DNA from 2 places in the Limnohabitans sp. TEGF004 genome. Region 2 is predicted to be linked to the other one. Evidence: predicted binding sites of a transcription regulator. Region 2 holds the regulator's gene; the other holds the start of a gene.
The links. The regulator LexA, encoded in region 2, represses DNA repair genes until DNA is damaged. The targets are predictions, from matches to a motif close to ACTGTATNNNNATACAGT.
Positions count from the first base shown of each region.

Region 1 (15,952 bases), 1.2 Mb from region 2:
TTGGGCGCTTTTTCTTCTTTGGCCGCAGGTGCATCTACACCGCCAGCCAACAAAGGAATACCCAAAGATTCGCGCACTTTGTTTTCGATCTCGAAAGCCAAGGCTTCGTTTTCGCGCAAGAACTCACGGGCGTTGTCACGGCCTTGGCCAATCTTTTCGCCTTGGTAGGCGTACCAAGCGCCAGACTTTTCAATGACTTTGGCGTTCACGCCCATGTCAATGATTTCGCCTTGGCGGCTGATGCCTTCGCCAAACAAGATGTCGAACTCTGCCGTCTTGAAAGGAGGCGCCACTTTGTTCTTCACCACTTTGACTTTGGTTTCGTTACCCACAGCCTCGTCACCACGCTTGATGGTGCCGGTGCGACGAATGTCCAAACGCACAGAAGCGTAGAACTTGAGCGCGTTACCGCCAGTGGTTGTTTCTGGCGAACCAAACATCACGCCAATCTTCATGCGGATTTGGTTGATGAAGATGACAGTGCAATTGGTCTTCTTGATGGAAGCCGTCAACTTGCGCAGCGCTTGGCTCATCAAACGGGCTTGCAGGCCTGGCAATGAATCGCCCATGTCGCCTTCGAGTTCGGCCTTGGGTGTGAGGGCGGCCACAGAGTCGACCACCACCAAATCCACCGCGCCAGAGCGCACCAAGCTGTCAACCACTTCCAACGCTTGTTCGCCGGTGTCGGGCTGGCTGATGAGCAGGTCTTGCAGGTTCACGCCGAGCTTTTGGGCGTATTGAGAATCCAAAGCGTGCTCAGCATCCACAAACGCGCAAGTGCCGCCTTGTTTTTGCATCTCGGCAATCACTTGCAAGGTGAGGGTGGTTTTGCCCGATGACTCTGGGCCGTAGATTTCGATCACGCGACCACGCGGCAAACCGCCCACGCCCAAGGCAATGTCTAAACCCAATGAGCCGGTGGACACAACTTGGATGTCGTCAATCACTTCTCCTTCGCCCAAGCGCATGATGGTGCCCTTGCCGAATTGTTTTTCGATTTGCGCCAAGGCGGCTTGGAGGGCTTTGGCTTTTTCGCTGTCAGCGACGATGGGTTTGTTGTTCATGAGAAATCTCCGTTAAATCAAGGGCTTACCGAGAATGTCCAGTTACTGTGTTTAACAACAACTGGATGCTTGACCAGTACTTTAACGCAAAGTCAAAACTTGTAAACACTTTTTTTGGTCAGTTTGCCTTACCATCTATAAATGGCTTCTACTCCCACCTTTTCCACCCAGCAAGACTGGCGACAAGTTCACTTGGGCCGCTTACTCGGCCACGCCATGCGACGCTTTGACGCTCGCGTGCTGCACCTGATGGCGCACAACGAGGATGTGCCTTTAGCGTTGTCCAACCTCGCCGCCCGCTCGCAGGTGAGCGCGGCGCACATCCACATCACACGCCACCTGAGCCTAGAAGGCTCACGCCTGATCGACCTCGCCGCCAGCGCCGGCATGACCAAGCAGGCCATGGGCGACTTAGTCACCCAGTGCGAAGCGTGGGGCTTGGTACAACGCACGCCCGACCCACAAGACGCCCGCGCGCGGCGCATTGTGTTCACCGAAACTGGGCTGGCTTGGCTGCGGGCTTTTGAGCAAGCCGTGGCACAAACCGAAGCGGAATTCAAACAAGAAGTGGGCACAGACGTGGCCACCGTGGTCAGCTTAGGGTTGGAGGCCTATGCAGGGGCTTACTCGGACCTAGAATCGCAGCGCTGAACTTTCTAAAAAACACAAACAAAGTTGGAGACAACACATGCGCATCCTGATTGCAGAAGACGACTTGGTCTTGGCCGACGGCCTGTTGCGTACTTTGCGCGCATCGGGTGCCGCCGCCGACCACGTGGCCAGCGGCACCGAAGCCGATGCCGCTTTGATGACCACCGATGAGTTTGACTTGCTCATCTTGGATTTAGGCCTTCCCAAAATGCACGGCCTTGAAGTGCTCAAACGTTTGCGATCACGCGGTTCATCCATTCCTGTGCTCATCCTCACCGCTGCTGACGGCGTGGAGGAGCGTGTGAAAGGTTTGGACTACGGCGCGGACGACTACATGGCCAAACCCTTCAGCCTGCAAGAACTCGAAGCCCGCGTGCGCGCCCTCACACGTCGCGGCATGGGTGGCACCTCGTCGTCCATCAAACACGGCCCACTGGTGTACGACCAAACCGGTCGCGTGGCCACCATTGACGGCAAGATGGTCGAACTTTCTGCGCGTGAACTCGGCTTGCTCGAAGTGCTGTTGCAACGCAGTGGCCGCTTGGTGAGCAAAGACCAACTGGTCGAGCGCCTGTGCGAGTGGGGCGAAGAGGTGAGCAACAACGCCATTGAGGTGTACATCCACCGCCTGCGCAAGAAGATTGAAAAAGGCCCCATCCGCATCGCCACCGTGCGCGGCTTGGGCTACTGCCTCGAAAAGATTCCGGGCTAAACACGGCACACTTGCATGGCAAAGCTGTTTAGGCGCGAGCAACACTCGCTGTTTGGCGAGATTCTGGATTGGATGCTCACGCCGCTGCTGCTGCTGTGGCCGGTCAGCTTGGCGCTGACGTGGCTGGTGGCGCAAAACATTGCAGGCCGCCCGTTTGACCGAGGCTTGGAATACAACGTGCAAGCCCTCGCGCAGCTCGTCAAGAGCGACCAAACGCGCATGTATTTCAACTTGCCTTTGCCAGCGCGCGAAATTTTGCGCGCCGACGAAGCGGACTTGATTTATTACCAAGTGCTGGGCACGCGTGGCGAATTTGTGAGCGGCGAACGCGACTTCCCACTGCCCCCTGACGAAGAAAAACCTTTGCCAAGTGAAGTACGCATTCGCGATGACGAAATGCGCGGCGCCGATGTGCGCGTGGCCTACACCTGGGTGCGCGTAGACGTGCCAGGTGCCAAGCCCGTGCTGGTGCAAGTGGGCGAAACACTAGAGAAACGCTCGGTGCTGGCCACCGAAATTATCAAAGGCGTGATGCTGCCGCAGTTCGTCATCTTGCCGCTGGCCGTGCTGTTGGTGTGGCTGGCTTTGGCGCGCGGCATTCGCCCGCTCAACAAACTCGAAGAACGCATTCGTCTGCGCAAACCAGATGACCTGAGTCCGTTGGATGAATCTGCGGTACCGCAAGAAGTAGCCCCTCTGGTGGCCTCTATCAACGACTTGCTCACACGACTCAAAGAATCCATCGCCACACAAAAACGCTTTTTGGCCGATGCCGCGCATCAACTCAAAACACCGTTGGCGGGTTTGCGCATGCAAGCCGACTTGGCGCAACGCGCGGACTCTAGCGCGGATGAACTCAAGCAATCGCTCAAACTCATTGGACGCGCCAGCATTCGCGCCACGCACACGGTGAACCAACTGTTGTCCTTGGCACGCGCCGAAAGCGGCAGCACCAACATCGCGCGCAGCCCTTGTGATTTGGTGGCGTTGGTGAGCGACGTGATTCAAGACTCGCTGCCACGCGCCTTGGACAAATACATTGACCTAGGCTATGAAGGTGCGGCATCCGGCAGCACAGGTGTGCGTGTGATGGGCAACCCCACGCTGCTCAAAGAAATGGTGCGCAACTTGGTGGACAACGCCATCAACTACACGCCCTCCAGCGAGGACACTCCGGGCGTGATTACCGTGCGTTTGCTCGCCGACAAGTTTGGCAAAGTGGTGGTGTTGCAGGTGGAAGATTCGGGCCCTGGCATTCCAGAGGCGGAACGCGATTTGGTGTTCCAACCCTTCTACCGCGCCTTGGGCACAGAGGCCGATGGCTCGGGCTTAGGCCTGCCCATCGTGCTGGAAATTGCGCACCAACACGCCGCTGTGGTGACGCTGGAAGATGCATCCCCCGGCAAGTCCATGCCGGGTGCTCGGTTCACCGTGCGTTTCTCGAATACGCAGGCATAAAAAAGCGGCTCACAAGCCGCTTGTCCAACTCACGAGGTCTGTTTAAGCCAATGGCTTCACATGAAAGTGAATCGGCTGTTCATGCGTTTGCGCGTGCTCATGCGGCGCCTCGTGCTCAGCGCAAGGCATATTGCACAAGTCGTTGCCATTCACGGGGCAAGCACGGTTGAATGTGACCACATGGTCCACCTCGGCGCGAATGCCAATCCACTCGCCCACTTTGTGGTCGTGATGGCTGGGCACATGGGCCATTACCGTTTCGCCGGTTTTCAAACGCAAGGTATACAAAAACTCTGAGCCACGGAATGATTTGCGAATGATTTCCGCCTTCACCGGTGCATCGTCATCGTGCACGATGTCATCCGCACGCAGCAGCACATCGCACTCACCGGATGCAAAGGTGCAGGGCAGTGGGCACTCGGCCACATCCATCAAATCGCCCATGGGCGTGTGAACCACCACTTGGTTGTTCACCTCGCGCAGGGTGGCGGGCGTGAAGACGCCGTGGCCAATGAACTCGGCCACAAAGCGGGTGGCAGGGCGGTGGTACAGCGTGTAGGCGTCGTCCCACTGGTGCAAGCGGCCTTCGGACATGACGCCAATCACGTCACCAATCGCAAAGGCTTCCATTTGGTCGTGCGTCACAAACAAGGCTGTGGTTTGCGCTTCTTTCAAAATGCCACGCACTTCCAAAGCCAAGCGTTCGCGCAGTTCCACATCGAGGTTGGAGAACGGTTCGTCCAACAACAACAGTTGTGGCTTAGGCGCCAACGCACGGGCCAAGGCCACGCGCTGTTGTTGGCCACCCGACAATTCGTGTGGAAAACGTTGTGCACTGCTGGCCAAACCCACCAAGGCCAACACCTCGCGCACACGCGCTTCGCGCTCGGCACGGGGTTGCTTGTGCAAGCCAAAGCTCACGTTGTCATGCACGGTCAAATGGGGGAAGAGGGCGTAGTCTTGAAACACCATGCCAATGCGGCGCGCTTCGGGTGCCACATGCACGGAGGCACTGCTGACCACCGATTGGGCCAAACGAATTTCACCGGCACTGGCACGCTCTAGGCCGGCCACCGCGCGCAACAGCGTGGTTTTGCCGCAGCCCGAAGGGCCAATGAGCACACCCATTTCGCCCGCGCGCAAGCTCAGCGTGACGCGATCCACCGAGGGTCGGGCACGTTCTGGGTAGCTAACGGAGAGCTGGGCGACATCTAAAAACATAGCGCCATTGTAGAGACGGCCTTTAACGCCACACGCTGTGCGGCTACCTACAATGCCGCATGGTTTTTAGCTCTCGCTTGTTTTTACGCTGTGTGTTGGCCGTCCTGGCCTTGCTGTTGGCACTGCCAGTGTTGACCGTGCTGTTTTCGTGGGCACAGTGGAACGACGCCTCAGCCAGCATCTTGGCTGAGATGGCCAGCACGGTGCTGCCTGACTATGTGGGCACCTCGCTGCTGCTGTGCGCACTGGTGAGCGTGGGCGTCATCAGCATGGGCACGGTGTCTGCGGCAGCGGTGACGTTGTTTGACTTCCCCATGCGCCGCAGTTTGGAATGGGCGCTGCTCTTGCCACTGGCCATGCCTGCGTATGTGGTGGCCTATGCCTACACCGACTACTTGCAATTCAGCGGCCCCCTGCAAACCGGCATTCGGGCTGCGTTTGGCCTAGAAGGCCGCGTGTTCCCCGAGGTTCGCAATGTGTGGGGCGCAGCCTGTGTGTTCACCCTCGCGCTGTATCCCTATGTGTATTTACTGGCTCGCACGGCTTTGTCTGAACGCGCCAACCATTTGATGGAGGCAGCCCGCTTGCTGGGTGCACCGCTGTCGCGCCGCATTCTGCGCGTGGCCTTGCCGCTGGCTCGCCCTGCCATTGCCGCAGGCACCGCTTTGGCCTTGATGGAAACCTTGGCTGACTTTGGTGTGTCGAGCTACTTTGGCATTCAAACCTTCACTGCTGGCATTTACAAAGCGTGGCTGGTGATGGACAACCGCATTGCCGCTGCGCAACTGGCCACTTTGCTGCTCATCGTGGTGGTGGTCTTGCTTGCAGCCGAGCAGCGCGCGCAATCGCGCTTGCGTTTTTCCAGCGCGCGCGTGGACCGCCATGGCAGCGAATCGCAACCTTTGAAGTTACAAGGCGCAGCTGCCGCTTTTGTGTGGACGCTGTGTGTGCTGCCCGTGTTGTGCGGTTTTGTGTTGCCCGTGCTGTTTATGTTTCGCGCTTTGTTGCAAGGCGACGGCGTGATGGATTTGCCTTGGTCACGCTTTGTGCAATGGTCTGTTACCAGCTTGTCGCTGGGTGGCATGACGGCGCTGCTGGCTGTAGGCGCTGCTTTGCTGTTGGCTGCACAAGCCCGCTTGCACCCCAACTGGCTCACGCGCCAAGCCATGGGTGTGGTGAGCTTGGGCTATGCCGTACCAGGCGCGGTGATTGTGGTGGGCTTGCTCTTGCCTGTGGGCTGGGTGCAAGCCACGTGGCCGCAATCGGGTGTTGGCTTTTGGCTGACCGCAACGGTGCTGGGTTTGGTGTGGGCGTACTTGGTGCGCTTTGTGGCCGTGGCTTTGCAATCGGTGCAAAGCGGCTACGCGCGCGTGCCCGCATCGCTGGACGACAGTGCGCGCATGCTGGGCACCTCAGGTTTGTCGCTGGTGCGTCGCGTGCACTGGCCTTTGCTAAAAAAACCACTCGCAGCAGCCACGCTGCTGGTGCTGGTCGATGTGATGAAAGAACTGCCCGCCACCTTGGTGCTGCGCCCCTTCAACACCGACACATTGGCCATCATGGCCTATCAATTGGCGCGTGACGAACGCTTGGGCGAAGCCGCTTTACCCTCGTTGGCCTTGGTGCTAGTGGGCTTGCTGCCGGTCATCTTGCTCAGCCGCACCCTGCGCCGCAACTGACTCTGCGCGATAAAACCTGCACTTTCGGCAGGGGCATTTGATCCAAGTCAAATGATAATGATTCGCATTTGATGTACACTCATCCCAAGCTTTTCAACTTGGAGTCGCCCCATGCGTAGCACCCTCACCGTTTTGTCCTTGGCCATTTCTGCCGTATCCGCTGGCTTGTTCAGCGCTTCTGCGTTGGCCGACGAACAGGTCATCAACCTGTACTCAGCCCGCCATTACCCCACCGATGAAGCGCTGTACAGCGACTTCACCAAAGCCACGGGCATCAAAATCAACCGCGTTGATTCGGACGACGCCGGCATCATCGCCCGCCTCAAGGCTGAGGGCACGGCATCACCTGCCGATGTCATCTTGCTGGTCGACGCCGCCCGTTTGTGGAAAGGCGAAGTCGATGGCATGTTCTTGCCCATCAAATCCAAGACTTTGGAAACCGCCATTCCCTCTCAGCTGCGCTCTAAACCCACCGACGACGGCACCGCTTGGTTTGGTTTGTCTACCCGCGCTCGCGTGGTGGTGTACGACAAGCTCAAAGTCAAACGCGAAGACGTGGACACCTACGAAGAGCTGGCCGACCCCAAGAACAAAGGCAAGTTGTGCATCCGCTCGGGCTCGCACCCCTACAACTTGAGCCTGTTTGGCGCGATGACCGAACACCTCGGTCCTGCTGCCACTGAAGTCTGGCTCAAAGGCATGGTCGACAACATGGCCCGCGCGCCCAAAGGCGGCGACACCGACCAAATCAAAGCGGTGGCCAGCGGTGAGTGCGGCATTGCAGTGACCAACACCTACTACTTGGCGCGCTTGATGCGCTCCACCAACCCCGCCGAAAAAGCGGTGGCTGAGCGCGTGGGCGTGGTGTTCCCCAACCAACAAAGCTGGGGCACGCACGTGAACGTGGCTGGTGGTGCGGTGGCGCGTTACTCAAAGAACCAAGCCAACGCCGTGAAGTTTTTGGAATACCTCGTCAGCCCTGAAGCACAAAACCACTTTGCCAACGGCAACAACGAGTGGCCCGTGGTCAAGGGCATGAAGCTGGACAACCCCGCGTTGAAAGCCATGACCGGCGGCAACTTCAAAAGCGAGCTGGTACCCATCAGCGCCGTGGGCATGAACCAAATCAAGGTGCAACAAATGTTGGACCGCGTGGGTTTCAAGTAAACACCACGCTTGCGTTGCGCAGACGATGCGCAACTTCTCGAACAGCCAGCCACTCACGCCTTCGGGTCGTTGATAGCCAGCCATTGATCAGGCAGCTTGCCTGCCACCTTTTCAATGTTGGAATTTCAAATGGAACACCCCAAAGGCACATCCGTGCACCAAACTTGTTCGCCCGAACTTGCAGCCAAAACACCTAGCAACTTACTGCCCTTGGCCGCCTTGATGTTGGCGGGCTCCATGGGTGCAGCGCAACCTGCCCTTGCTCAGAGCGAAGAAAAAACACTCAAGACCGTCACCGTCAAAGACACGCAAGACCCCAACTTGTCCAAGGAAAGCTTGCTGGTCAAACAAACGGGCATTGCCAAAGGCAACCAGCAGCTCAAAGACATCCCGCAAACCGTGACGGTGATGACCGAAAAGCTCATCGCCGATCGCAACTACGACGACTTCCGTGAAGTACTCAAGTCCACCGCCGGCGTGACGTTTCAAGCGGGAGAAACAGGCGAAGAAGATGTGCGAATGCGCGGCTTTTCACTGGGCCAAGCGGGTGACATTTACGTCGATGGGCTGCGCGATGCCCCCCTGACCGAGCGCGACACCTTCAACACCGACCGTGTGGAAGTGCTCAAAGGTTCAGCGTCGATGCTGTTTGGTAAAGGCTCAACCGGCGGCGTGGTCAACCAAGTCAACAAGCAGCCCTTCTTGATGGACCAAAACGAAACCAACGTCACCATCGGGAGCGGCCAAATGCGTCGCATCACCGGCGACTTCAACAAACAAACTGGCGAATCCTCAGCCTTTCGTCTGAACGTGATGACACACGAGGCAGACAACTGGGGTGCCAAGGCCGACAAAAAGGGCATTGCCGGGGCCTATCGCACAGGCATTGGTGAGCGTGACGAATATTCCGTTGGCCTTTACCACCTAGAAACCGATGGACGCCCGCTGTACAACCACCCGTGGATGATTGACAACGGCACAAGCACTGCCAGCAGCAATGGATCGGGTGTGATCGTTCCCGTACTGAATGCCAAAAATTATTACGGCCTCACCAGCGATTACTTAAAAACTCAAACCTCGTATCTGACACTCGGCCACACACACCGATTCAACCAAGACAGCGCACTGAAAACCACGGTGCGTTACGGCCACTACGAGCGTGATTTACTGGCGAGCGCAGTTCGCTTCACAACTGCCACCTCACTTTCTAGCCTCAATGGCAACACCCCACTGTCACGAAGCTTCAAAGCTCGCCGCGGGGAAAGCGATGTGCTGCAAGTGCAAAGTGACTACAACAACAACTTTGAATGGATGGGCCGCAAACACGAGCTGATTGCGGGTGTCGATTACACCCAAGACAAGGCCTTGCGCAATAACAGTGCAGCTACCGGGCTATCTAGTGCAGGTCCAACGACTGTCGGCACACCCAACGATGGCGTGTCCATCACCGACAACCGCCAAATGGCCATGAACCGTTTTGAGGCAGAGAACTTGGGGCTTTACGCCCAAGACACCATCAACATCACCCAACAGTTCAAAGTGCTAGGCGGTCTTCGCTTAGACCGCTTCAGCGCCAAGTACCGCGACACGAGCAACAACAGCTTTCAGATGAGTGAGAACCTCTGGAGCCCGCGCATAGGTGCAATTTGGCAACCCACCGACAGCGCCACGTACTACACCTCATACGGCACGTCGTACAACACATCGGGTGACACCTATCAGTTCGCTTTGGGCAGCTACGCACCAGGATCCAACAACGCCAAAACTGCCAACACAGCGCCCGAGAAGAGCCGCAACATTGAAGTCGGCAGCAAGTTTGAAATCTTCGAGAAAAAGGGCTTGCTTGGCATCGCGCTCTTTCACTCTGAGAAGTACAACGAACGCAACACCGATGCAGACAGCGCGGCTGCACAACAGCTGCTCTCTGGCAAGCGACACGCCACGGGCATGGAGTTCAACTTCGCAGGACGTCTGACACCCGCTTGGGAAATGTTCTACAACCAAACATGGATTCCTGAAGCCACCATAGACGAGAGCAACATCGTTGCAGCGGGCACAGGTGCGCAAGGCAAAGGCGACCGTTCCGCACTCACCCCCAAACACAGCGCCAGCTTGTGGACGACTTTCCGTATCAACCCGCTGTGGCGCTTGGGCTCGGGCTTGAACTACCGCGGTGAGCAAAACCCAGATGGCGCTCGCACAAAAACAGCGGCCGCCTTCACCACGGTTGACGCGATGGCCGAATGCACCTTGAACGATGCCAACGTGCTCAAGTTCAACATCTCCAACCTCACCAACAAGCTCTACGCCGATTCGCTGTATCGCGGCTTTTATGCCCCCGGCGCACCACGCCGAGTGGAGCTGAGCTGGAAATCCATGTTCTAAAGGAAAGCCCCAATGCTGCTGCACTTGCGCAACGTCCTCACCGCTGACGAACTCCAAACGGCCCTATCTTTGCTGGGCGACGAAGCCCCTTGGATGGAAGGGCGCATCAGCGCAGGTTCGCAAGCCGCGACGGTGAAGAACAACTCCCAGCTGTCGCAAAGCAGTGCACAGGCCAAGCAGTTGCAATCACTCATCTTGAGTGCATTAAAGCGCGATGCTTTGTTTTTTTCTGCGGCCTTGCCACGCAAAATTTTCAACCCGCTGTTCAACCGCTATCGCGGCAACGCCAACCACTTTGGCCCGCACGTCGATGGCGCAGTCATGCATTCGCAAGCCACAGGCGAGTGGGTGCGCACCGATGTGTCGTGCACCGTTTTTCTGAGTGACCCCACGAGCTACGACGGCGGTGAGCTACTGGTGCAAGACACCTATGGCAGCCGAGGCGTCAAGCTTGCCGCAGGGGATGCGGTGCTTTACCCCGGTACTAGCGTGCATGAGGTAACGCCCGTCACGCGCGGTGAACGTGTGGCGAGTTTCTTCTGGATTGAGAGCATGGTGCGCAGTGACGAGCAGCGCCGCACCTTGTTTGAGCTCGACATGAACTTGCTCAAGTTGCGTGCGCAACTGGGCGAAACACCCGAGACCACCTCGCTCACAGGCGTGTATCACAACCTTTTGCGCCAGTGGGCCAACACTTGACGATGAACAACGCCATCCAAACCCTGCACGATCACGAACAGGCAGCACAAGCCGCGCTGAGCGATGCTGCATGGGCTTATTTCAGCGGTGGTGCAGCAGACGAAATCACCCTGCAGCGCAACCTCAGTGCATGGCAAAACATCTGCTTATCCCCTCGCGTCCTTCAAGATTTGCGCGACGGCCACACGCGCTGCACGTTACTCGGCCACACATCGCCCACGCCACTCTTGGTCGCGCCCATGGCTTATCAGCGCTGGGCCCACCACCACGGCGAAGCGGGTATGGCCATGGCCGCTGCCGCACAAGGCTGTGGCATGGTGGTGTCGCACCAAACCAGCACCCCGCTGCAAGACGTAGCAGCTAGTTTTTTGCAAGACAACGACCGTGGCCCGCTGTGGTTTCAGATGTATTGGCAAGCAGACCGCGCACGCACTCAAGCCATGTTGTCTGACTTAGAAGACTCAGGCTATCAAGCCATCGTGCTCACGGTAGACACCCCCGTGCACGGTGTACGCGACCGAGAGCGCCGCCACGGCATGCAACTACCCACCGAAGTGAGCGCCGTACATTGGCACGCACAGACATCCGCACACACACCCGCGCAGACCTCGGGCCTGTGTGCAGGTTTGGCCGATTCAGCCCCACGTTGGGGCGATGTGCAGTGGTTCATCCAGCAAACGCGCCTACCCGTTTTACTGAAAGGCATTACACATGCGCAAGATGCCGTGCGTGCCATGCAAGTGGGCGCAGCTGGTGTGATGGTTAGCAATCACGGCGGTCGCGTGCTCGACACGATGCCATCCACCGCTGAGGTGCTGCCTAGCGTCTTGCAAGCGGTGCGTCAACAACGCGCCGATGCCTTGGTGTTGGTCGACGGCGGCATTCGCCGAGGCACAGATGTATTCAAAGCCTTGGCCCTCGGCGCCAATGCCGTCTTAGTGGGCCGCCCCGCTTTGTATGGTCTTGCCCACGGCGGTGCGCGTGGCGTGGCCCATGTGCTGCGTCTGTTGCGTGACGAGCTGGAAACCACCATGACGTTGTGTGGCTGCCCTACGTTGTCAACAATCACACCCGAGCACGTCACGCCATGACCACTTCGCCGTTGAAGCCTCACCACATATCCCCGCGTCGATGGCGCAACACCATCGCAGCCGTGCTGCTGGTGCATGTGGCGCTGTTGTGGGTGGCACAAAGCCAGCTGGCCGAATTACCCGCCTCTGATGAATCTGGCAAAGTTGTGATGGCAGATGTCGTGTCTGACATCCCCAACCCCGCGCCGCTCACACACGCCAAAACAGCGCCAACAGCGACACCGACACACACGCTGACGAAAAGCGTGACTAAAGCAGACACACCCGCGCTCACCCCCAACAACAGCGACACCCAAGAAGCAGCTGCCTCTTCCGCTGAAGCTGCAGCTGCACCTTCTACCGCATCGGGCAAAACTGGCTCGCCAAGTTTGGTCGAACCTTCTGCTGATGCGGACTATTTAAAAAACCCACCGCCAGGCTACCCGCGCATCAGCCGCCGCAATGGTGAGCAAGGCACGGTCATCGTGCGCGTGTTCATCAGCACGCAAGGCACGCCTGAAAAAGCTGAGGTGCGCACCTCCAGTGGCTTTGCACGTTTAGACCAAGCGGCGCTGGAAGCCGTTCATCGTTGGCGTTTTGTGCCAGGTCGTCGCAATGGCACGCCAGAGGCCATGTGGTTCAACATCCCCGTTCGTTTTATTTTGGAGTAAGTCATGCCCGCATCATTTGGTTTTTCAAATATTTGGCTGCAAGGTGATTGGGTCACGCGCAGCATTTTGTTGCTGTTGCTCGGCATGTCATTGGCCAGCTGGGTGGTGATCTTCATCAAAGCCTTGGACACATGGCGACACAAAGAGAACGCGCTCAACAGCGAACAGTTTTGGCACTGCACCAGCTTGGCTGAAGGCCTGAGTGTGCTGAGTCAACGCCCAAACAACCTGTTTCATCACTTGGCACTGACGGGCCAAGAAGCCACCGAACATCACCAAGCTGCACAAAAGCAATTGCATGATCGTTTGGACATCAGCGATTGGCTGACTCGCAGTTTGCGCAACGGCATTGATGACCACACCTCACACTTACAAAACTGGCTCTCTATCTTGGCCTCGATAGGTTCAACCTCGCCATTCGTGGGCTTGTTCGGAACGGTTTGGGGCATCTACCACGCGTTGGTGAACATTGGCACAACGGGCAACGTTGGCATTGATGCAGTTGCAGGCCCCATCGGCGAGACCTTGATCATGACGGCATTGGGTTTGGCCGTAGCGATTCCAGCCGTACTGGGCTACAACGCCTTGGTGCGCGGCAACAAATTCATCATCGCGCGCATGAACCGTTTTGCACATGATTTGCACGCTTATTTCGTCACAGGCGCACGCGTGCACAGCAGCGCACAAGGAGCCAGCCATGTCGTTTGAAGCCAATGGTGACAGCGATGAGGTGATGAGCGAAATCAACATGACACCTTTGGTGGACGTGATGTTGGTGTTGTTGGTGATCTTCATCATCACCCTTCCCGTGATTCAACACGCCGTCAAGGTAGATCTGCCCAGCGCCAGCAGCGTGCGCAGCAGCCCGCCTCCTAACAATTTGCAACTGTCTGTCGATGCACAAGGCCAATACTTCTTGGGTAAACAAGCCATCAGCGCAGACGCTTTGCAACTGCGCTTGAAAGATGAAGCCAGCAAAGACCCGCAACCACAGCTCTTCATCCGCGGCGACAAACGTGTGCCTTACGAGTTTGTGGCGCAAGCCATGAGCAGCGCACAACGTGCGGGCATGCAGCGCATTGGTTTTGTCACCACCCAGCCATGAACCAGCCTACTGACTCGAAAACCACGGCATCCGCTGCAGCTGGCACCTCATCTAGCACTGCTGATGGCATTCGGACGCTGGACAGCCAGGAGTTGCTTGGCAAACAAGGTGTGCTTTACATCCGTCATCAAGGTGAGACGTACCGACTGCAAACCACCCGCTTTGGCAAGCTGATCTTGACCAAATAAGGCGCTTGGGCAGCCGTTGCCCAAGGCTGCCTCAATCGACCTCATTGAGACAAACAATCGCCGACGCAGAAAATCTTGTCTATCATTCACGTCAATGAGCTTTTCTCATTCGATAGTTTTTATCAACCACCCAAAGGAAACCACATGTCTTTGATCAATACCCAAATCCAACCGTTCAAGAACCAAGCCTTCCACAACGGTAAGTTCGTTGAAATCACCGAAGCCACGCTCAAGGGCAAGTGGAACGTGTTCATCTTCATGCCAGCTGCATTCACTTTCAACTGCCCAACAGAAATCGAAGACGCAGCTGACAACTATGCAGCTTTCCAAAAAGCCGGCGCTGAGGTGTACATCATCACCACCGACACTCACTTCTCACACAAAGTGTGGCACGAGACTTCTCCAGCCGTGGGCAAAGCCAAGTTCCCATTGATCGGTGACCCAACACACAAGTTGACACGCGCTTTTGGCGTGCACATCGAAGAAGACGGCCTGGCATTGCGCGGCACTTTCGTGATCAATCCAGAAGGCATGATCAAGACCATGGAAATCCATTCCAACGAAATCGCTCGTGACGTGTCTGAGACATTGCGCAAGTTGACTGCTGCTCAATACACAGCCGCTAACCCAGGCCAAGTGTGCCCAGCGAAGTGGAAAGAAGGCGCGAAGACTTTGGCTCCTTCCATCGACTTGGTCGGCAAGATCTAATTTTTGCCTTCGTTAAACCCTGCTGACGCAGGGCGATGATTGATCAACACCTGCTAGCGCAGGTCGTTGAGCGCAGCGCACATTGGTACACCAGCGTGCGTTGTACTCAGCGAATCACCCCCCAACCTTTTAACCCACTAGGACTGCGCCACAAGCGCATGACCTTGAGTTAATGCACCCCGAAATAGGAGAACACCATGCTCGACGACACACTCAAAGCACAACTTCAACAATACCTTGGCATGTTGCGCCAGCCCATCCGCTTGATCGCCTCACTCGACGACAGCGAAACCGGCAAAGACATGGGCGAGTTGCTCAACACCATCGTTAGCTTGTCTGACAAAGTCACCCTCGACACCTCGGGCACTGATGCACGCAAGCCTTCGTTTGCTGTGGTGCGCGAAGGCGAAACACAGGGCGTGCGCTTTGCGGGTTTGCCACTCGGCCATGAGTTCACCTCGTTGGTGTTAGCTCTGTTGTGGACCGGCGGCCACCCACCCAAGGTTGAGCAAGATGTGATTGACAGCATCAAGGGCCTTCATTCTGCGGATGGTGGCGACTTCAACTTTGAGGTCTACATGTCCCTGAGCTGCCACAACTGCCCAGACGTGGTGCAAGCCCTCTCGCTCATGGCCATCGTCAACCCCAAAGTCAAGACCGTGGTGATCGAAGGCGGCGCGTTCCAAAAGGAAGTGGAAGAGCGCCAAATCATGGCCGTGCCCATGGTGTTCTTGAACGGCCAAGTGTTTAGTTCCGGCCGCATGAGCGTGGAAGAAATCGTCGCCAAGCTCGACACAGGCGCTGCCGCACGCGACGCCGTGAAGATGAGCGAGAAAGCGCCTTACGAAGTGTTGATTGTGGGTGGTGGCCCAGCAGGTGCAGCTGCCGCTGTTTATGCGGCCCGCAAGGGTATCCGCGTAGGCATTGCCGCTGAACGTTTTGGCGGTCAGCTGAACGACACCATGTCGATTGAGAACTACATCTCTGTGCTCGAAACCAACGGCCCCAAGCTCGCCGCTGACCTCGAAGCCCAAGTGCAGCACTACGGCGTGGACATCATGAACATGCAACGCGCCAGCAAAATTGTGTCTGCTGAAGAAACCGGCGGCATGACAGAAGTGCACTTAGAAAATGGCGGCGTGCTCAAAGCCAAGAGCGTCATCTTGTCCACTGG
Region 1 covers NZ_AP027056.1:2,572,711-2,588,662, forward strand. The annotation lists gene recA (recombinase RecA) at 1-1,064, opposite strand, end outside; gene LINBF2_RS12640 (MarR family winged helix-turn-helix transcriptional regulator) at 1,206-1,715, shown strand; gene LINBF2_RS12645 (response regulator transcription factor) at 1,753-2,427, shown strand; gene LINBF2_RS12650 (sensor histidine kinase) at 2,443-3,885, shown strand; gene LINBF2_RS12655 (ABC transporter ATP-binding protein) at 3,928-5,106, opposite strand; gene LINBF2_RS12660 (iron ABC transporter permease) at 5,166-6,785, shown strand; gene LINBF2_RS12665 (extracellular solute-binding protein) at 6,897-7,952, shown strand; gene LINBF2_RS12670 (TonB-dependent siderophore receptor) at 8,082-10,337, shown strand; gene LINBF2_RS12675 (Fe2+-dependent dioxygenase) at 10,350-11,036, shown strand; gene LINBF2_RS12680 (alpha-hydroxy acid oxidase) at 11,039-12,127, shown strand; gene LINBF2_RS12685 (energy transducer TonB) at 12,124-12,777, shown strand; gene LINBF2_RS12690 (MotA/TolQ/ExbB proton channel family protein) at 12,781-13,485, shown strand; gene LINBF2_RS12695 (biopolymer transporter ExbD) at 13,475-13,882, shown strand; gene LINBF2_RS12700 (hemin uptake protein HemP) at 13,879-14,070, shown strand; gene ahpC (alkyl hydroperoxide reductase subunit C) at 14,215-14,778, shown strand; gene ahpF (alkyl hydroperoxide reductase subunit F) at 14,976-15,952, shown strand, end outside.
Region 1: a site for LexA is predicted at 1,125-1,142, ahead of recA (recombinase RecA). Genes of this name have one in related genera too.

Region 2 (15,952 bases):
GTCTGCCGTGCGCAACATCGGCTCGGCTGTGGGCCGCGAGATTGTGCGTGGGGTGATGGGCAGTATTTTGGGTGGGCGCAAGCGCTAAGCCGATATCGACAGCCCAATGAAAAACGCCGCCTGTGGCAACACAGACGGCGTTTTTGTTTCAACAGTTGAGCCAGCAACCGAGCGACAAGCTTAGCTTGCCGCTTGCTCCTCAGAAGCCGTGTGCTCGCCCTTCGCGGCCTTTTCCTTCTTAGGCAAAGGTGTGATGTCGAGCAGCACTTCTTCTTTGTCGTCAATGTCCACGCTCAAGCGGCCACCATCGGTGAGGCGACCAAACAGCAGTTCGTCGGCCAAAGCCTTGCGAATCGTGTCTTGGATGAGGCGTTGCATAGGGCGTGCGCCCATGAGTGGGTCAAAGCCCTTCTTGGCCAAGTGCTTGCGCAGCGTGTCGCTGAAGGTAACTTCGACTTTCTTCTCAGCCAACTGGCCTTCGAGTTGCAGCAAGAACTTGTCGACCACGCGCATGATGACGTTTTCGTCCAAGGCCTTGAAGCCCACGATGGCGTCCAAGCGGTTGCGGAACTCTGGCGTGAACAAGCGCTTGATATCGCCCATTTCGTCGCCCGCAGCGCGAGGGTTGGTAAAGCCAATGGTGGCCTTATTCATGGTCTCGGCGCCCGCATTTGTCGTCATGATGAGGATGACGTTGCGGAAGTCCGCCTTGCGGCCGTTGTTGTCGGTCAGCGTGCCGTGATCCATCACCTGCAACAGCACGTTGAAGATATCGGGATGGGCTTTTTCAATCTCATCCAGCAACAACACGCAATGCGGCTTCTTGGTCACTGCTTCGGTCAGCAAACCGCCTTGGTCAAAGCCCACATAGCCGGGAGGCGCGCCAATCAGGCGGCTCACAGCGTGGCGCTCCATGTACTCAGACATGTCAAAGCGCACCAAATCGATGCCCATGATGTAGGCCAACTGCTTGGCCGCTTCGGTCTTGCCCACGCCTGTGGGGCCGCTGAACAAGAACGCACCAATCGGCTTGTCAGACTTGCCCAAACCTGAGCGAGCCATCTTCACAGCAGACGCCAGCACTTCGAGTGCTTTGTCTTGACCGAACACCACGCTCTTCAAATCACGCTCAATAGTCTGCAGCTTGCTGCGGTCGTCGTTAGACACATTGGCGGGCGGAATGCGCGCAATCTTGGCCACAATGTCTTCAATCTCAGCTTTGCCAATGGTTTTCTTGCGCTTAGACGCCACCAAGATGCGTTGTGCCGCACCTGCTTCGTCAATCACGTCAATCGCCTTGTCTGGCAATTGGCGGTCGTTGATGTACTTGGCGCTCAACTCAGCAGCGGCTTGCAGCGCAGCCACGGCGTACTTGACGTTGTGGTGCTCTTCAAAGCGCGACTTCAGGCCTTTGAGAATGTCCACGGTTTCAGAAACAGTCGGCTCGACCACGTCTACCTTTTGGAAACGACGGCTCAAAGCAGCGTCTTTCTCGAAGATGCCACGGTATTCGGTAAAGGTCGTTGCGCCAATGCACTTGAGCTGACCACTCGACAACGCAGGCTTCAACAAGTTAGACGCATCCAACGTGCCGCCCGAAGCAGCACCCGCGCCAATCAGCGTGTGGATTTCGTCGATGAACAAAATCGCGTTGGGCTTGCTCTGCAAGTTTTTGATCACGCCCTTCAAGCGTTGCTCAAAGTCGCCACGGTATTTGGTACCGGCCAGTAATGCGCCCATGTCGAGTGAATACACGATGGCTTCGGACAAGATCTCTGGCACAGCACCTTGGGTGATGCGCCATGCCAAACCTTCGGCAATCGCGGTTTTACCCACGCCAGCCTCGCCCACCAACAATGGGTTGTTCTTGCGGCGACGGCACAGGATTTGAATCGTGCGCTCCACCTCGTACTCGCGGCCAATCAGCGGGTCAATCTTGCCGTCTTTGGCCGCTTGGTTCAGGTTTTGGGTGAACTGCTCGAGTGGTGAAGCCTTCTCGTTCTTTTCAGAAGTTGCACCGCCCTCTTCCTGCTCGGCTTGGCTTGACTCATTGCCTTTGACGGCTTCAGGTGGGTCACTCTTTTTAATGCCGTGGGCAATAAAGTTCACCACGTCCAAGCGTGTCACGCCTTGTTGGTGGAGGTAGTACACAGCGTGTGAGTCTTTCTCACCAAAGATCGCTACCAGAACGTTTGCGCCAGTTACTTCTTTTTTGCCATTGCCTGTGGACTGCACATGCATGATGGCGCGTTGAATCACGCGCTGAAAACCCAGCGTTGGCTGTGTGTCCACCTCTTCAGTGCCCGACACCTGTGGGGTGTTGTCAGCGATGAAGTTAGAGAGGGACTTACGCAAGTCGTCGATGTTGGCTGAACAAGCACGCAGCACCTCAGCGGCGCTGGGGTTGTCCAGCAAAGCGAGCAGCAAGTGCTCGACGGTGATGAATTCGTGTCGTTGTTGACGGGCCTCGACAAAGGCCATGTGCAAGCTGACTTCTAGTTCTTGGGCAATCATGTGTTTTCCTTCGGTGCTTGCATCTGAGATTCAAATGTATATGGAAACAAAACCCGTTTATTCAATAGGCCTGTTTGTTTAGTGCAAACGATAGGTGCTTTTTTGAACTGAGGCTTATTCAATGGGCTCAGCCACGCACTGCAAGGGGTGGCCAGACTTGCGGGCCGCGTCCATCACCTGGTCTACCTTGGTGGCGGCAATGTCTTTGCTGTACACGCCGCACACGCCTTTGCCGTCCAAGTGGATTTGCAACATGATTTGCGTGGCTTGTTCGCGGTCTTTGCTGAAAAACTCTTGCAAGACCATCACCACAAACTCCATGGGCGTGAAATCGTCATTGAGCATCAGCACCTGAAACATCTGCGGCGGCTTGGTGCGCTGCGTGATGCGCTCTAAAACGACCGATCCGCCATCGTCACGGTCGGGCAGTTGGACTTTGGGAGTGGGTTTTTTAGTTGGCATTAGGTCATTCTATCGAGGCACGAAAGCACTCATGACCTCGGATACAGTCTCACGCATGAAACGCGCTTTGCTGCCCCTCCTCTTTTCTGGCTTGGCTTTCTCGGCTTTGGCCCAGGACACCCCCCAAACCAACCTGCCCCGCATCAAGCTGCAAGCAGGCATGTTTCAAATCGACACGCAAGTGGCGCAAACAGAGGCACAGCGTCAGACGGGCCTGATGTTTCGCAAAGAGATGCCGCAACACGAAGGCATGTTGTTTGTGTTTGAGCAAGCCGCCACACAGTGTTTTTGGATGAAAAACACCCTGCTGCCGTTGACTGCTGCTTTTGTGGCGGATGACGGCACCATCGTGAATTTGGCAGACATGAAGCCGCAAACCACCGATTCACACTGCTCTGAAAAGCCGGTGCGTTTTGTGCTGGAAATGCACCAAGGCTGGTTTACCAAAAAGGGACTGAACGCTGGCAGCCGCTTGCGTGGCGTTGTGTTTAAGCCCTGAACGCTTGCGCCCGCCCACAAAAAAGCCGCCTATCCAGGCGGCTTTTTGACATTTCAACGGGCCTCACAGCCCGCCAAAACAAGCTGAATTAAGCGAAATTGCTTTCAGCAAAAGACCAGTTCACCAAGTGGTCGAGGAAAGTCTCAACGAACTTAGGACGCATATTGCGGTAGTCGATGTAGTAGGCGTGTTCCCATACGTCCACGGTCAACAAGGCTTTGTCGCCAGTGGTCAACGGAGTGCCGGCAGCGCCCATGTTGACGATGTCCACAGAACCGTCGGCCTTTTTGACCAACCATGTCCAGCCAGAACCAAAGTTGCCCACGGCGCTCTTGACGAAGGCTTCTTTGAATGCAGCGTAGCTGCCGAATTTGGCGTTGATGGCTGCAGCCAATGCACCTGTGGGTTCGCCGCCGCCTTGTGGCTTCATGCAATTCCAAAAGAAGGTGTGGTTCCAGATTTGGGCTGAGTTGTTGTAAACACCGCCGCTGGACTTCTTGATGATTTCTTCCAGGGCCATGCCTTCAAACTCGGTACCTTTTTGCAGGTTGTTCAAGTTCACAACGTAGGCGTTGTGGTGCTTGCCATGGTGAAACTCGAGAGTTTCTTGGCTGTAGTGAGGGGCCAATGCATCGATGGCGTAAGGCAGTGCGGGGAGCGTGTGTTCCATGAAGTCCTCTTGTGTAAAAACGTGAATTGTAAAAACTAAATGCGTGTGGGTGCAGCAACCCGTAATTCAACCACGCCATCGGCAAGGGTTGCATCCAAAGCTTGGCCTTCTGAGGTCTGCGCCACCGAGGTGATGGCTTGGCCATCGGCATCGCTGAGCCACGCAAAACCACGTTGCAGCACCAATTTGGGGTCAAGCAGTTCCAGGCGCAACGCCGCGCGGTGCAAGCGTTCGCGGGCTGTGGCGGGGGTTTGCTGCACGCCACGGGCTAGGCCGCTGGTGAGTGTGGCCAGTTCGTTGTGGCAGCGTTGGGTGCGAGTTTGCACGGCTTGGCCCAGACGCTGCTGCAGGCGCAAGAGCTGCATTTTTTCAGTACTCAGACCTTCAGACGGGCGGCCCAAACGGGCTTGGGCGCGGTCTAGGCGTTGCTCTTGGGTGTCAAGCTGGCGGTGCGCGATGGTTTGCAGGGCATTGCCCCACAGCTGCAGGTTGGACAACAACTCCGCGTGCGGCACCGCGCACATTTCGGCGGCAGCGGTGGGCGTAGGAGCACGCAGGTCGGCGCAGAAATCGGCAATGGTGAAGTCGGTTTCGTGCCCCACGCCGCTGATGATCGGCACAGGGCTGCTGACGATGGCTCTTGCCAAGTTTTCGTCGTTGAAAGCCCAGAGGTCTTCCATCGAACCGCCGCCACGCACCAGCAAGATGACGTCGATGTTGGGCTGCTGGCTGAGCTGCTGCAAGGCTTGCACCAAGGTGGGCGGCGCATCTGGACCTTGTACCAAGGACGGCGCAAGCACCACAGGGATGTGTGGCACACGGCGTTGCAAGGCCGTGGCCACATCATGCAAGGCTGCGGCGCCCAGTGAGGTGACCACACCAATGCCACGCGGCATGGTTTTGAGGGGACGTTTGCGCTCGGCGTCAAACAGGCCTTCGGCTTCGAGCTTGGCTTTGAGTTTTAAAAACTGCTCAAACCACGCGCCCTGCCCCGCACGGCGCATGTGTTCGACCACCATTTGCAGCTCACCACGTGGCTCATATACACCCAAACGGCCCTTGATTTCGACCAGTTCGCCGTCCACAGGACGAAAGTCGAGCATTTGGGCGGCACGTTTGAACATGGCGCAACGCAGCTGCCCGCTTGCGTCCTTGAGAGTGAAGTAGCAATGCCCGCTGGCCGCGCGTGTGAAGCCAGAAATCTCGCCCCGAACAGCCACGGGGTTAAAACGACTGTCCAAGACGTCAGCAACGGCGCGGCACAGGGCACCAACTGCCCAAATGCGTGGCGCCAAACCTAGCGATTCCGAGGGTTGCATTGAAGACTCATCCACAAAAAATATTTCCAGATCGTTTTAAACAATAAACTGAGAAAATCACCAACCTGCGTAGCAAGTCTTTGATTTAAAAGAGATTTTTAACGCCCATTTTTCGATCATTTTGTTGAATCGCCCCATTCATGCGGCATCTGAGGGGGGGTAGCAAAGCTTATCCCCAAAGTTATCCACAGATCATGTGGATGGGCCGCTAGGCCATAATTGGCACACACAAAATTCTCTGGAGTGTTGGCTTTGTTCACCATCATACAAGCGGCTGGCTGGCCGATTTGGCCCCTTTTGATCTGCTCTGTCGTGGCATTGGCCTTGGTCATCGAACGCATGATGAGCCTTCGCCCCCACCTGGTGGCCCCTGAAGGCTTGCTGGAGCAAGCGCTCAAAGCCTCCCACGACAACCTGCCATCGGAAGAAGCCATGCAGCAGTTGCACGACCACTCTGTGTTGGGCCGCATTTTGGCTTCTGGCTTGCACGCCATGAAAGACGAGCCGCTGATCAGCGCCGAAGACTTGCGCTCCAGCATGGAATCTGCTGGCCGCAAAGCAGCGCATGAGTTGGAAAAGCATTTGGTGGCCTTGGCCACTATTGCTTCAGCCGCGCCACTCTTGGGTTTGCTGGGCACAGTCATTGGCATGATTGATATTTTTGGCTCGCAAGCCCCAGGCACCAGCAACCCCGTGCAACTGGCACAGGGCATTTCGATTGCGCTGTACAACACGGCATTTGGTTTGATCATTGCCATTCCCGCCTTGATGTTCTGGCGCTACCTGCGTGGCAGTGTCGATGCGTATGTGCTGGGCTTTGAGCTGGATGCCGAGCGCTTTATGCGCCACTTGCTCGCCATGCGCGCACGTTTGAAATAACCGGCGCCACACCATGGCCATGAAATTTCATCGCGAGAAAAGCCCCGAACCCGAGATCAACCTGATCCCGTTCATCGACATTTTGTTGGTGGTGGTGATTTTCTTGATGCTCTCCACGACTTACAGCAAATTCACCGAGTTGCAGCTGAATTTACCCGTGGCCGATGCCGCAGCACCGCAAGAGCGACCGCATGAGGTGGTGGTGTCCATCAACAGCGAAGGCCAGTTCAGCGTGAACCGCAACTTGGTCAACACCCGCGATGTACAAGGCCTGAGCCAAGCGCTGGCCCAAGCCACCCAAAGCATGGACAGCCCTATGATCATCATCAGTGCTGACGCACAAGCCAGCCACCAATCGGTGATGATGGTGATGGAGGCGGCTCGCCGCAATGGTTTGAACCAACTCACCTTCGCTGCCCAGTCGTCCGGCGGCAAAGCCGACTGACGCCATGAGCGGCGACCGCAGTACGACTGAGACAGCCCCAACTTTGAGGCAAACACTAAAGCAGACGCTGAGCCAAGCTTTGATGCACGCTTGGAACGGTCATGGTGCTGATCGCTCGAATGCATTGGGCCAAGTGTTGGTCTTTTTTTTACTCCCCATCAGTTGGTTGTTTGCAGGTCTTGTGGCGATTCGCCGCAGGCTTTATCAACACGGTTTTTACAAACAGACCACCTTGCCCGTGCCCGTCATCGTGGTGGGCAATGTGATGGTGGGAGGCGTGGGCAAAACACCCATCACCATGGCCTTGGTCAACCACTTGAAAGCGCAAGGCTTGCGCGTGGGCGTGTTGTCCCGCGGCTATGGCCGCAAAACATCCAGCACGCTGGCTGTGTCACCTAAAAGCCAATTACAGAACGTGGGCGATGAGCCTTTGCTGATTGCCCGCAGCTGCCAAGTGCCCGTGTTTGTAGGCAACAGCCGTGTGGATGCAGGTCGAGCGCTGTTGAGTTTGCACCGCGATGTGCAAGTGCTGGTATGTGACGATGGCCTGCAACACTGGCCCTTGGCCCGCGACCTAGAGCTGTGCGTGTTTGACGAACGCGGCGTGGGCAACGGCCACTTATTACCCGCTGGCCCGCTGCGCGAGACGTGGCCGCGCCAAGCGCTGAGCCCCAATGTGCCTTGCTGGGTCTTGAGAACATCAGGCGAAGCAGGCCCGAACGAATTTGCTGTGCAGCGCCATTTGGCTGACTATGCGCTGCAAGCCGATGGCACCCAACGCTCGTTCAGCAGCTGGTGGGACACGCCCGTGCAAGCCTTGGCGGGCATTGCCAAGCCTGAGGTGTTTTTTGCCATGCTGCGCGAACAAGGCATGAATGTGGCGCATACCCAAGCCTTGCCCGACCACGCGGATCTACAAGCTTTGCACATCGACACCTCACAAGGCGATGTGCTCTGCACCGAAAAAGATGCGGTCAAACTCTGGGCACATCACCCACAAGCGTGGGCTGTGCCGCTACACACCACCTTACCCCCCGAACTCTTGGCCGCGATTGACGCGCACCTCGCAGCCGTACAACACGCAAAGTTATCATCACCCCATGGACACCAAACTGCTTGAACTCTTGGTCTGCCCCGTGACCAAAGGCCCCCTTGAATACAAACGCGACACGCAAGAGCTCATCTCACGCAGCGCGCGCTTGGCTTACCCCGTGCGCGACGGCATTCCTGTGTTGCTCGAAAACGAAGCCCGCCCCCTGACCGACGCCGAGCTGGAAGCCTAAATGTCGTTTTGCGTTCTCATTCCAGCGCGCATGGCGTCATCGCGTTTGCCTGACAAACCACTCGCCGACATTGCCGGTTTGCCCATGGTGGTTCGCGTGGCGCAACGCGCCAAACAGTCTGCCGCATCACGCGTGGTGGTGGCGGCTGACGACGCCCGCATCGTGGCTGCCTGCCAAGCGCATGGCATTGATGCCGTGTTGACCCGCACCGACCATCCTTCTGGCAGCGACCGTTTGGCCGAAGCCTGCGACTTGCTGGGCCTGCAAGACACCGATGTGGTGGTGAACGTGCAAGGCGATGAGCCCCTGATTGACCCCGCTTCGATTGACGCCGCCGCCCAGCTGCTGCAAACACGCAGCGACTGCAGCATGAGCACCCTCGCCCACGCCATTGAGAGCGTGGAAGACTTTGCCAACCCCAATGTGGTGAAAGTGGTGCTCGATGCCCGCAACACCGCGCTGTACTTCAGTCGTGCACCGATTGCTTGGTGGCGTGATGGATTCGCGCAAGGTATCACCACACTCCCAAGTCCCGCGCCGCTGCGCCATGTGGGCCTGTATGGCTACCGCGTCGGCTTTTTGCGCGAGTTCCCCAAACTGGCGCAAGCGCCGATTGAGGTGACCGAGTCGCTCGAACAGCTGCGTGCCATGTGGCACGGTCACCGCATTGCGGTGCACATCACCGACCATTCCCCAGGCCCCGGCGTGGACACGCCCGAAGATTTGGCGCGTGTGCGTGCGCTGCTAAGCCAAGCAGCGTAAGGGTTTCGAAGGGAAGCCCGTGATATCCTCGAGTAAGTAATAAAACGTAGACCATTAGGACCAAGCATGAGACTGATTTTGTTGGGCGCCCCCGGTGCCGGTAAAGGTACACAGGCCACCTTCATTTGCCAAAAATACGGCATCCCTCAAATTTCCACCGGCGACATGTTGCGCGCCGCTGTGAAAGCAGGCACACCACTGGGCATCGAAGCCAAAAAAGTGATGGATGCAGGTGGTTTGGTCAGCGATGACCTCATCATCAATTTGGTCAAAGAACGCATCACGCAAGCCGATTGCGCCAATGGTTTCTTGTTTGACGGTTTCCCACGCACCATTCCACAAGCCGACGCCATGAAGGCGGCTGGCGTGAAGCTGGACTACGTGTTGGAAATCGATGTGCCGTTTGATGCCATCATCGAGCGCATGAGCGGCCGCCGCTCACACCCTGCTTCTGGGCGTACATACCACGTCAAGTTCAACCCCCCCAAAGTGGATGGCAAAGACGACGAGACGGGCGAGCCTTTGGTGCAACGCGCCGACGACCAAGAAGAGACGGTCAAAAAGCGTTTGGACGTGTACAACGCCCAAACCCGTCCTTTGGTGGACTACTACTCTAGCTGGGCCAAGGCCGACGCTGCTGCTGCACCGAAGTACCGCGCCATCAGCGGCACAGGTTCTGTGGAAGAAATCAAAGAACGCGCGTTCCAAGCCCTCGCCGCTTAATTCGCGTCGAGCATCACGCTTGTAAAGAAAAGCCGCTCTGTCGAGCGGCTTTTTTGTTGGCGACTTGTTTTGACTATGTTTGCTGCGCCACAAGATGCATCAACAAAGCCACGCGAGCCTGCACAGCCGTCAAGCCCCCCGCATGTGGTAACACATCAACCTCACGCGACTGCACACCGCCCTGAGCACAGCGCGACGCACGCAACACCTGCGCACCCTGCTTTTGCGCGTCCAGCAAAGCAGCTTCTAAGTCGTGGTGCAAGGTGCCATTGCCCGTGCCAGCCACCACCCAACCCTGCGGCGCATCGTGTGCCGTCAGCGCGCGTACCAAGCGGCCATCGGCGCCTGTATGGTTGAACACCAGCTCCACACGCGGCCAGTGCTGGCAAGCCACCACCTGCGCCACGCTAGGCACACGTAACACGGCGGGGTGCATCACACCCGCTTGCGAGGTGAATGGGTTGCGCTGGTGGCTATGACTTTTTTGCACAGCATTGCCCGCATGCACTTGGCCTGCGCACACCACCGACACACCTGATGCCGCGGGCTGTTGCACCCAAGTTAAAGCGTCTTTGAGGTTGCCGGGGCCATCGCTGTCAGGCGCATTGGCGGGCAACATGGCGCAGGTGATGGCCACGGGCTTGGTGGGCTGCAAGACGGCTTGCAAAAAGTAGGCGGTTTCTTCAAGTGTGTCAGTGCCGTGGGTGATGACCACGCCTTGCACATCGTCTTGTTCTGAGTAGTGCGACACACGAGCCAACAGGCTTTGCCACACCGCAAAAGACATGTCTTTGCTGTCGATTTGGGCCACTTGTTCGCTCAACAGCTCAACGCCATCATGGGCAACGCCTTGCAATAAATCAGCCACGGCCACTTGGCCAGCCGTGTAGGTTTGAGGCTTGGCGGCATCGCTTGCCAAGCCCGCAATCGTCCCGCCTGTGGCTAAAACAACGATTTTTTTAGTTTTTTTTGCATTCATAGCTTGCCAAACTCAAAAAGCTGGTTAAAAATACAGTTACTGGATGTGTAAACAGTTGCACACCGCAAGACACACATTGTGCAGGAGTCGAACCGATGATTGAAATGCCAAAACTAACCGCCCGTCAGCAACAGATTCTGGAGCTTATCCAGTCTGCCATTGCCAACACCGGTTCGCCCCCTACTCGTGCAGAAATTGCCGCAGAGCTTGGCTTCAAATCGGCCAACGCCGCTGAAGAACATTTGCAAGCCTTGGCCCGTAAAGGCGCCATCGAACTGGTGAGCGGCACCTCTCGCGGCATTCGCCTCAAGGGTGGCAACCAACGCAGCTACCAAGAAAGCAGTTTCAGCGCTTCGCCCTCAGGCTTCTCTCTGCCGCTCGTGGGCCGAGTCGCTGCTGGCTCACCCATCTTGGCGCAAGAGCATGTGGACCAAACTTATTTTGTAGAAAGCAGCTTGTTCCAACGCAAGCCCGACTATTTGCTGCGTGTGCGCGGCATGTCCATGCGCGACGCAGGCATCATGGACGGCGACTTGTTGGCTGTGCAATCCACACGCGACGCCAAAAACGGCCAAATCGTGGTGGCCCGCTTGGGCGAAGACGTGACTGTTAAGCGCTTTCGCAAAACCGCCAGCCACATTGAGCTACTCGCAGAAAACCCCGACTTCAAAACCATTGTGGTCGAACCTGGCGAGCCCTTTGAAATTGAAGGTTTGGCCGTTGGCCTGATCCGTAACACCATGATGATGTAAAGAAAGAACGACCATGAGCCTCGCACTTTTTGGCGCTTACCGCCTCCTCAATCCTCTGCAAAATGTGGTTCGCGGCTTCATGCCCGCACAAGCCCTGCAAAGCACCCGTCGCCCTTTGCCTTTGCGCGTTGCACGCGTGATGGAAGCCCAACACAGCCGTAGCCAAGCTGGCCGCATGGTCATCTCGGGTCGCATGGCGGATGTGTGTGCCGAACTCGACCGTTTGGCCGAGCTAGAAAACCGTCACTGATATTTGCAATCGGGCTCACGCGCCACGCGTGAAGCCCCGTGCTGCAAGGCACAATCGGGGGATGAATATTGTCATCCTCGACGACTACCAAGATGTCGTGCGCAAGCTCGCTTGTGCGTCAAAATTAGAAGCCTTTCCAGCCAAGGTTTACACCAACACCATCAAAGGTGTTGGCCAGTTGTCTGTCAGACTGCGTGATGCCGAAGTGCTGGTGTTGATCCGTGAACGCACACACATCAATCGCCAGTTGCTAGACAAACTTCCCAAGCTCAAACTCATTTCTCAAACCGGCAAGATCGGTAGCCACGTGGATGTGGCAGCTTGCACTGAACGCGGCATTGCCGTGGCCGAAGGCTCGGGCTCACCTATTGCGCCCGCCGAACTGACGTGGGCTTTGATCATGGCTGCCATGCGCCGCCTGCCCCAATACATCAGCAATCTCAAACACGGCGCTTGGCAGCAGTCAGGCTTCAAAGCAGGCTCTATGCCCACCAATTTTGGGTTGGGTCAAGTGTTGCGCGGTAAAACCTTGGGCATCTGGGGCTACGGCAAGATTGGGCAATTGTTAGCAGGCTACGGCAAAGCATTTGGCATGAGGGTGGTGATGTGGGGCAGCGAGGCCTCACGCGAACGAGCTGCCAAAGATGGCTTGAATGTGGCTATCTCGCGCGAAGCATTCTTTGAAGAATCAGACGTTCTTACTCTGAATCTGCGCTTGGTCGACGAGACTCGTGGCATTGTGAAGCTCTCAGACATGGGTCGCATGAAACCCACTGCGTTATTGGTGAACACTTCACGCGCTGAGTTGATCGAGCCCGACGCACTGATCACAGCACTCAACCGCGGCCGCCCCGGCATGGCGGCGATTGATGTGTTTGAAAGCGAACCCATCATGCAAGGCCAAGCGCTACTGCGCTTGGAAAACTGTATTTGCACACCACACATTGGCTATGTGGAGCAAGACAGTTACGAGATGTACTTTGGCACGGCGTTTGACAACGTGGTGAACTTCATCAAAGGCACGCCCACCAATATCGTCAACCCCGGCGCACTGCAAGTACGCCGGTAAATTGGCTTAGCTGTTTTTCTTGGCCATGCGTTCAGCCATCAAAGCCATGCAGGCTTTGCGGTCGACGTTGACTTTTTGTACCGAAGCGCGCTCGGCCATTTGCTGGCTGTAGGCTTTCACGGGCAAGTGGGCCAGCAGATCTTCGCCGTACACAGCCTTCGAGGCCATGGAAGCCAGAGGCAAATTCACAATGGCGGAGCAATCGGCCAGTGTGAAGGTGTCGCCCGCCACATAGGGCGAAAACTTCAACAGCTTAGCCAAGCCTTCCACGCCTTTGGCGAGCTGTTTGCGTACCCTCGCCTGCGTCGCTTCATCCACCTTCCCACCAAAGAAAGCCTGTGGGTACAGCTCACGCGCCACCAATTCGACATGCAGCTCTAGGTAGGTGATGATTTCGCGCACCTTGGCCGCCTCAAATGCATCGGTGGGCATCAGTGGGTGATGTGGGTAGGCTTGTTCAATGTATTCAGCGCACACCGCTGATTCGCTGATGCAGCCCTGTGGGGTTTCTAAAAACGGTACTTTGCCCATGGGCGAGCGCAAGAAGGTGGCTGGCTCAACGGGGTTGACCCACACCAAGTCCTCTTCAAACGGCACAGCTTTTTCAAGCAGCTGGATTTTGAGCTTGTTGTAGTAGTTGCTGACAGCGAAGCCGCAGAGTTTGAGGGTCATGAAGGCACTCCTAGAGGTTGAAAGTCAAATTGATTCTGGCATAGCCGCTACCAGCGCAGGCTTGAAGGGGCATAGGCCAAGTCACCTAAGCGCAACTCAAAAAGCCAGGCATGCTCGGCCATAATCTTTGCTATGAATTCCATCTACAAAACCATAGGCTTTTTGGGAGGCGCCACAGAAGCGCTGCAAATCGCATCTGAAGGCGTGGCCGACTTTGCCACCATTGACCGCATCTTGCGCGACCAAGCAGGTTTCAAGCTTGGCCCTTTCCAACTCCTCGATATCGCAGGTATTGATGCGGCACACGAGGCCATCAGTTCTGTTTACCAACAGTACTTGAGCGAGCCACGTTTCCGCCCCAGCAACCTAGCCGTGCAACGCATCAGCTCAGGCAAACTGGGCCAAAAAACAGGCGAAGGTTTTTACACCTACGTGAACGGCGAAGCACAGATGCCAGCCGAAGTAGCCACACCTACCGTGTCAGAGATGCCACCAGTGTGGGTATCCACCCGCGCCATGCGTCGCCCCGAACTGCTGCAGTTGCTCAAAGACTTGGGCGCCAAGATTGAAACGGGTGCATCGCCTTCCGCGCAAGCGCTGTCTATCGTCGCCCCTTTGGGTTTTGATGTGACCACCGTGGCCATCGTGGAACGCTTAGACCCCGCTCGCACGGTCGGCATCGACATGTTGATTGACGACAAGCTCACCCACCGCCGTGTGCTGGCCACCAGCCCTGCGACACGCGCTGACATGCGCGACGCTGCACACGCACTGTTTGCGCGCGATGGCAAAGCCGTGACCGTGATTCGCGACAGCGGCGGTTTTGTGACGCAACGCGTGGTGGCTAACCTCATCAACATTGCGTGTGACATGTGCCAGCAAGGCTTGTGCACACCCGAAGAACTCGAAGCCACAGGCGCAGCAGATTTGAGCCACAGCATGGGCCCGTTGACCATGGGCAACAAATACGGCCCCACCGAAATTTTGGAAGTGCTGTTCAACGTACAAACTGTTTACGGCGACACGCGTTACCGCCCCAGCCCATGGCTGCGCCGACGTGGCGCATTGGGCTTGAGCTTGATGCACACCGAAAGCTAACCCACCTTCAACCCTCACTCGAAACCCGCAGACACAGTGGGTCTCCGGAGTGACAAACTTTCACTTTCAGGTCACACAAAAGACAGGCTATGGACGATCCTATTCTTAACATCGAAGAACGCGAGGCCATCAACGCAGGACGTTGGTTCTCATCTCTTTCACCTTCACTCAGGCACGACATTCTTCGATGCGCATACGTCAAACGATGCAAAGACGGCGACTTGATCGCAGCCCGTGGCGACTCAGCCGACGAGTGGATGGCGTGTGCTCGCGGCGCGGTGCGCGTGAGCTCGACTTCGTTGTCGGGGAAGCAGATCACCTTCACGTATGTGGAACCTGGGATTTGGTTTGGCGACGTGGCGATTCTGGATGGGGACCGTCGCACACACGATGTGTATGCACACGGCGATACCTCCATCTTGTGCGTGGCCAAAGCGGACTTTCAAAAGATTCTCAGCCAGCACGTGGAGTTTTACGACGCCATGCTGCGCTTGCAAGCACGTCGGATTCGCCAGCTGTTCGGTTTGGTAGAAGACCTCAACACACTGCCGCTGCGCTCACGCTTAGCCAAACAACTTTTGCACTTGGCACGCAGTTACGGTGTACAGAGCTTGACCAACGCTCAAGAGATTCGCATTGGTTTGCATCTGGCGCAAGAAGAACTCGCACAGCTCTTGGGCGCATCACGTCAACGCGTGAACCAAGAACTCAAAGCCATGGAACGCGAGGAAGCTATTCGCATCGAGCCGGGTGGCTTGGTGATTCGCAACCGCGACGCTTTGCTACAGATCAGCGAAGCCGACCACTGACTGGAGACCACGCATGAGCCGGGACGACGCACATACTTCCCAGCCCATGTCAGCGGCGCACCGCATAGACACCGCAGCACTGGCAGCGTGGCTGAGCGCCAATCTGCCGGGCTTTGAAGGCCCCATCTCGCTAGAGATGTTCAAGGGCGGGCAATCCAACCCCACTTACCAACTCATCACCCCAGCCAAGAGCTATGTGATGCGCACCAAGCCTGGCCCCGTGGCCAAGTTGTTGCCTTCGGCCCACGCGATTGAACGCGAGTTCAAAGTGATGCAAGGCTTGCACGGCACCGATGTGCCCGTGCCGCAAATGCATGTACTGTGCGAAGACGAGTCCATCATCGGTCGTGCCTTTTATGTGATGGAGTTTGTACCAGGGCGTGTGCTGTGGGACCAAACCTTACCGGGCATGGCGAACGCAGAACGTGGTGCGATTTACGATGAAATGAACCGCGTCATCGCAGCCCTGCACACGGTCAAGTTTGCAGAGCGTGGACTTGAAAACTATGGCCGCCCCGGCAATTACTTTGAACGCCAGATTGGTCGATGGAGCAAGCAATACGTGGCCTCTGTCACCCAGCCCATCGACGAGATGGACAAGCTCATGGCATGGCTGCCTGCCAACATGCCCGCGAGCGCCAAAGACGACAGCAAAGTCAGCATCGTGCACGGCGACTATCGGCTGGATAACTTGATGTTCCATCCCACCGAGCCACGCGTATTGGCAGTGCTAGATTGGGAGCTGTCCACACTGGGCCATCCGCTGG
Region 2 covers NZ_AP027056.1:1,361,846-1,377,797, forward strand. The annotation lists gene LINBF2_RS06430 (helicase HerA-like domain-containing protein) at 1-88, shown strand, start outside; gene clpA (ATP-dependent Clp protease ATP-binding subunit ClpA) at 181-2,514, opposite strand; gene clpS (ATP-dependent Clp protease adapter ClpS) at 2,629-2,976, opposite strand; gene LINBF2_RS06445 (DUF192 domain-containing protein) at 3,032-3,475, shown strand; gene LINBF2_RS06450 (Fe-Mn family superoxide dismutase) at 3,564-4,145, opposite strand; gene xseA (exodeoxyribonuclease VII large subunit) at 4,181-5,464, opposite strand; gene LINBF2_RS06460 (MotA/TolQ/ExbB proton channel family protein) at 5,717-6,343, shown strand; gene LINBF2_RS06465 (biopolymer transporter ExbD) at 6,363-6,788, shown strand; gene lpxK (tetraacyldisaccharide 4'-kinase) at 6,871-7,908, shown strand; gene LINBF2_RS06475 (Trm112 family protein) at 7,889-8,071, shown strand; gene kdsB (3-deoxy-manno-octulosonate cytidylyltransferase) at 8,072-8,833, shown strand; gene adk (adenylate kinase) at 8,900-9,556, shown strand; gene LINBF2_RS06490 (asparaginase) at 9,630-10,535, opposite strand; gene lexA (transcriptional repressor LexA) at 10,631-11,287, shown strand; gene LINBF2_RS06500 (hypothetical protein) at 11,301-11,537, shown strand; gene LINBF2_RS06505 (D-2-hydroxyacid dehydrogenase family protein) at 11,599-12,606, shown strand; gene LINBF2_RS06510 (glutathione S-transferase) at 12,613-13,278, opposite strand; partial or broken gene LINBF2_RS06515 (3-hydroxyacyl-CoA dehydrogenase family protein) at 13,453-14,376, shown strand; gene LINBF2_RS06520 (Crp/Fnr family transcriptional regulator) at 14,466-15,185, shown strand; gene LINBF2_RS06525 (phosphotransferase) at 15,199-15,952, shown strand, end outside.